2 regions of the Lysinibacillus sp. GbtcB16 genome follow, and region 2 is predicted to be linked to the other one. Evidence: riboswitches for the same ligand, from Rfam matches in the RefSeq annotation. Region 2 holds a riboswitch; the other holds the start of a gene.
What was found. Region 2 has a riboswitch for lysine ahead of KVT27_RS12980 (aspartate kinase). Riboswitches for the same ligand answer to the same signal wherever they lie in the genome.

Region 1 (3,203 bases), on a different contig from region 2:
TAAGGATTATCAAGATTCAACACATAACGTTTCAACGATGCAGGAGCTTTTGGATAAGAAATATTTATGGGTGGAAAATGAAGAGGATGATGAGCTTGAATGGGAGGAAGATACGCCTAGAGGCTATGAACCAGAAGCTTTTTTAGGCTATTATTATTTTAGTTTTTTACTCCTTCAAGAGGCAATCCCTGTTTTTACTGCTATTAAGGCACGTTCCAAGAGCATAGCAGAGGAAATTGAGGAACTGCTAGCCTTACTAAAACATTAAAAAAAGAAATGTTATATAGATAAAGCAGATGGGCTCAGCTTCCCCATCTGCTTAAATTTAATGGACATATTCATCTTTAGAAGCTCGCATGGAACATAAGAAGAGTGTTATAGCTACAACAACAAAGAGCCAACCTGCAATATTCCATCCACCAAATAAATCATGGAGGTATCCGAAAAGAATCGGCCCAATGGCAGCGAATAAATAGCCCAATGATTGTGCAAACCCTGATAGATCAGCGGCTTCAAATGCTGTACGCGTACGGAGTGTAAAGAACATCATTGCTAATGCGAATGAAGCTCCACCTGCTAAACCTAGAAGGATCATCCATAATATCCCCAACGTTGTCCATTCCATTACAACGCCGACAAATCCTACTAAATAAAACGATGTAAACATAAGGACAAGTGGTCTTTGTGAAGTCATTTTACCAGCAATAATGGGGACAGCCAATGCCATGGGGACTTGTGAGAATTGCATTATGGAAAACATCCATCCAGCTTTATCAGGAGCCAATCCTTGCGCAATATAAATTTCAGGAATCCAAGCTGCTGTCGTATAAAATAATAAAGATTGTAAGCCCATTGCACCGGTTACTGCCCATGTAACAGGTGATTTATAAAGAGGTTTACCTGTTTTTTTTGCCGTAGTAGCTGGTTCTGGCTTATTCAATTTCAATTGAGGTATCCAAATTAAAATCGTTAATACGACTAATATAAGCGCCACAGCCAATGCTCCTTGCCAACCTAGTGAAGAATTAGCTATTGGATAACTAATACCTGCTCCAAGTCCAGCCGTTAAGTTCATAGACATAGTAAAAAATGCCATTAGTAACCCTACATGGTATGGAAATTTTAATTTTAATAAACCTGGAATCAACACATTTCCAAATGATATGGCTACGCCAATGAGCACTGTGCCAAATACAAGTAACCCTGTTGTACCAAGGGAGCGTAGTACAATTCCTAAGGCCAATAAAATAGTGGATAAAAATAAGGTTAGCTCAAGCCCAAGTTTTCGTGCTACAACTGGTGCGAACGGTGATATAATGGCAAAAGCAAGCAATGGAATAGTTGTCAAAAAACCGGCTAGAACATTGGAAATACCAAGATCGTCACGGATAAAGGATACAATTGGACCCACAACAGTTAGTGGCATTCGTAATGTAGACGCTATAAATATTATTCCAAAAACTAATAATAAGGTTGTTCCCTTCCAGCTAATTTTTCTGCTCGGGTAGCTGGCGGAATGATCATGTAAAGTCAAAATAATTCCCCCTGTTATAACCATTCTAATTGAACTACTATAACACTTTATCACACTATTAAAAATAGTGGAAAATTCACAAAATACAAAACATTAATGGTTATATTGAAATGTCTTAGGTCTTATGTTAGTATAGTAAACATCATAAATTTAATAATTATATGCCTCATGTTTGTAATGAGGTAGAGGTCGCGATATTTATAAGTAAGCTAATTGAAATGACAAGCATTGAAGAGATTAGTTGAAAGGAAATATTGCCGAAGTGTGAGGGGACTTGAAAACCTCATGCTGGGGCTGTATCCGAAAGGAACAGAACTGTCACGTTTGTACAACGTGTTGAGCTATCGTTTAGGAAAAACTGAGGATTAACTTAGCCATCACATTGTTCATGTGATGGCATTTTTTTGCCTCATAAATAGGAAGGAAGCTATATCGTGAGTGAAATAAAAGTAAATCAGCTCGGCCATAAAGCACCGAAGCTGAAAAAAGAATTAAAAAGCCGTCATATCACAATGATTTCTTTAGGCGGTACAATTGGTACAGGGCTATTTTTAGCCAGTGGTGGTGCCATTGCACAAGCAGGACCGGGAGGCGCATTGCTTGCCTATGCGTTAATCGGTATTATGGTATATTTTTTAATGACAAGTTTAGGGGAAATGGCTGCCTATATGCCGTCCTCGGGTTCTTTTAGTACGTATGCGACAAAATTTGTAGATCCCGCTCTAGGCTTTGCACTAGGTTGGAACTATTGGTATAACTGGGCAATTACGATTGCAGCCGAAATTGCGGCAGTGTCATTAATTATGAAATATTGGTTCCCAGATAGCTCATCAGCACTTTGGACAGTATTATTTATTGTAATTGTACTGACATTTAATTTATTGTCTGTAAAGAGCTATGGCGAAAGTGAATATTGGTTTGCGATGATAAAAGTGGCTACGGTCATTGTATTTATTATTATTAGCATATTAATGATTTTTGGTATTTTAGGTGGACAGGCACCAGTTGGTTTTACAAATTTCTTTATTAGTGATGGACCATTCCATGGTGGCTTTCTTGCTACATTTGGTATTTTCCTTGCAGCAGGATTTTCATTCCAAGGAACAGAGCTACTTGGGGTAACTGCAGGGGAAACAGATGATCCTGGAAAAAATATTCCGAAGGCAGTAAAATCGGTGTTTTGGCGTATTATTTTATTTTATATTTTAGCTATTGCTGCTATAGGGATGTTGATTCCATTCACAGATGAGCGCTTATTATCGGAGGATATCGCTGTATCACCATTTACGCTCGTGTTTGATCGTTTAGGCATTGCTTTTGCTGCCTCCTTAATGAATGCCATTATTTTAACAGCTATGCTATCAGCAGGTAATTCTGGACTATATGCATCTTCACGTATGCTATGGCAATTAGCGGTGGATGGTCATGCTCCTAAATTCTTTGCAAAGCTAAGTCGTCGAGGTATTCCGATTTATGCATTGATCGCAACATTAGCTGTAGGCTGTGTAGCGTTTTTAGCATCATTCTTTGGTGATGGGGTAGTTTATATCTGGCTTTTAAATGCCTCTGGGATGTCAGGTTTTATTGCTTGGCTAGGTATTGCATTTAGTCATTATCGTTTCCGTCGTGCTTTCGAAGCGCAAGGCTTAGATCCAAAGCTATTACCGTA
Region 2 (3,203 bases):
CAGCTAGCTAAAGGCTATTTGACAGAATGTTATGATGAAAAACGTGAAAAGCAACATTACGTTATGTTTACAGTCAAATGGGACGTGAAGGAACGAATTATGCATACGATTCCAACAGAATAACAAAAAAAGGATTGTCTCCCATACAATAAACGGGATGACAATCCTTCCTTTTATTTCGGACAATTACAGAAAATGCTGTTTCTTCTATTATTATATGTAAAGAGCCTGCTCTAAATTAAATTCATCATGCAATGCATTTGCTGCACGAATCATTTCATCCTGCGGTACTACAACAGACACTTTAATTTCTGAGGTGCTCACCATCTTCACAGGGATATTTTCACGACGTAAACGATCGAACATGCGAGCAGCGACACCTGGATTCGAGACCATACCGGAGCCAACTATCGAAACTTTCGCTAATCCAATTTCGAAATCAGCAAAGCTAAAGCCAAGTGATACTTTACTATCCTCTAAAACACGTAAAGCTTCTGCAAATTCTTCTTTCAAAATCGAAAAGGACACAGTTGGTTTTAATCCATCAATGATTGCTTGAACAATGATATCCACGTTGATGCGATTTTCAGCAAGAGTTGAAAATATATCCGCTAATGAAGCATGTGAATAAGCATCATACCCAATTGTTAAACGAATAACATCTGATTCAAAGGCCACACCACGCACTACTAAATTTTTCTCCATCTCTACTTCCTCCTTCAATAAAGTACCTACTGACTCCACTAAACTAGAGCGTATGATCACTGGCATTTGGAACTTTTTAGCTAACTCCACTGCACGTGGATGAATGATGTGTGATCCTAAATGTGCTATCTCTAACATTTCATCATAGGATATTTCCTGTAGTTTTTGCGCCTTTACAACAAAGCGTGGATCTGCTGTATACACACCATCAACATTCGTGTAAATGTCTGTCCGCTCAGCATCTAATGCAACAGCAAGTGCAACGGCTGTCGTTTCCGTTCCACCTTTCCCAAGCGTTGTTATATTTTGGTCATTATCAATGCCTTGATCTCCAGCAATAACGACGATTTGTCCTTGCAGCAAATGCTCATCGATACGGCTAACATCGATATGATTGATCCTTGCATGACTATGCATAGGATCCGTGCAAATGCCAGCCTGCCAGCCTGTTAGTGACACCGCATTATAGCCAGCTTCTTGTATTGCAATGGCAAACACGGAGCTGGATAACTGAGAGCATGAAGATACAGCTGCATCTAATTCACGTTTTGACACATCATCCGTGAAATGAAGTACGCTCATTTTCACATCCTGTATCGTTTGTCTCATCGCACCAACTACTACTACCACATCGAACCCTCTATCTCTTTCAGCAATTGCTTTTCGAGCAGCATCTTGAATTTGTTCGGGCGATGCTAAAGCAGCCCCTCCAAATTTCATCACTATTCTAGACATTTCTTTTGTTCTCCTTTCCAGTCATGTAATTCACCTAAAATGAGGTGTAAAACAGCCTCTAGAAAACTAAAAAGGCAGCCTTCACAAAACGTGAAAGCTGCCTATAACATGTACAATAACAAAACTTGCGCATGTGTGATAGCTCTCCGAAACGTTTAGAATCGACAGTCTTACATTTTTTAAATGCAAAACCAGTACAACAGCGGAAACAACAATGCTGTACTTCGGCAAGCTCCCCTTTCACGCAATGTCTTAGGATTTGTTCATCCTCTTTTGCGCTACTTTTGAATCTTGCACCTCTATCATCACCTTAAAAGTGATTATATTAAATTTTTCCGCCCTCATCTAACAAGTGGGCTGTTAACATTGGATCACAATGTTATTTACAACCTTAGCATATGTCTATTCCTTTGACAATGACTCCTGCTGAAAATAGGCATAAATCTGATTTGCTAAATTAGCTGGCATCCCAGCTTCCTGTAAAGCTAGCTCACTAGCCTCCCGTATTTTCTTCACGGAACCAAAGTGTTTCAGTAACTGCTGTTTTCGTTTTGGACCGACACCTTCAATTTGATCCAGCACAGATTGGATAGCATGCTTTTCATGCTGTTGACGCAAGAAGGTAATCGCAAAACGATGGACTTCATCTTGTATTCGCTGCAATAAATAAAAGCCGTCACTTGTGCGTTTTAAGGCAATGACCTCTGGTGGATCACCAAACAATAGCTGGGATGTATTATGCTTGTCATCCTTTGCTAAACCAGCAATAGGTATAACTAGTCCTAATTCATCCTCTAATACTTCACGCGCAACTTCCATTTGACCTTTACCACCATCAATTAGCACTAAATCTGGTAATGGAAGACCTTCCTTCAAAACACGGATATAGCGTCGACGAATTACCTCTTGCATAGCACCATAATCATCATGCTTGGCTGCTGTACGGGTTTTATATTTGCGATATTCCTTTTTGGCGGGTTTGCCATCAACGAAAACAACCATTGCAGATACGGCATCTGTTCCATGCATATGACTATTATCAAAAGCTTCAATTCGTAATGGTGTCGTTATGCCCATCGCATCACCAAGTGCCTCGCATGCACCAATAGTACGTTCTTCCTGCCGTTCGATAAGCTGGAATTTAGCGGACACTGCAATTTCAGCATTTTTCGTCGCTAAATCTACCAACTCCTTTTTTTGACCTCTTTTTGGCGTAAGAACTTTGATACCTAACAATTCTGTTAAAATGGCACCATCAATTGCTTGCGGAATAAAAACTTCTTTTGGCTTAATATGCTCTGGTTTTTCATAAAACCGTCCCACAAATGTTAGGAACTCTTCCTCTGCGTCTTGATAGATCGGGAAAATAGAAACATCTCGCTCGATCAGTTTACCTTGCCGAATGAAGAAAACCTGAACACACATCCATCCTTTTTCCACAGCATAGCCAAAAACATCACGGTTAGTAGTGTCACTTGATACTATTTTTTGCTTCTGCATAACTGTATCAATATGGGCGATTTGATCACGAAACTCCTTAGCTCGTTCAAACTCTAAGTTTTCGGCAGCCGCAAGCATTTTTACTTCAAGCTCCTTTTTGACTGCCTCCACACCGCCGTTTAGAAACTTCGTCATATCCTCAATCATTTCCTGATAAACATGACTATCAATTTCTTTCACACAAGGTGCTATACATTGACCCATATGATAATACAAACAAACTTTTGAAGGTAGCTGCACACATTTTCGTAGTGGATATAAAC

Region 1: it holds a riboswitch for lysine, as region 2 does, so the genes downstream of both, KVT27_RS18055 (amino acid permease) here and KVT27_RS12980 (aspartate kinase) in region 2, are expected to answer to the same signal.

What each region holds. Positions count from the first base shown of each region.
Region 1 covers NZ_JAGXJV010000006.1:3,004-6,206, forward strand. The annotation lists gene KVT27_RS18045 (hypothetical protein) at 1-268, shown strand, start outside; gene KVT27_RS18050 (CynX/NimT family MFS transporter) at 326-1,558, opposite strand; lysine riboswitch at 1,710-1,886, shown strand; gene KVT27_RS18055 (amino acid permease) at 1,969-3,203, shown strand, end outside.
Region 2 covers NZ_JAGXJV010000002.1:225,921-229,123, reverse strand. The annotation lists gene KVT27_RS12985 (YslB family protein) at 1-123, shown strand, start outside; gene KVT27_RS12980 (aspartate kinase) at 214-1,440, opposite strand; lysine riboswitch at 1,572-1,750, opposite strand; gene uvrC (excinuclease ABC subunit UvrC) at 1,843-3,203, opposite strand, start outside.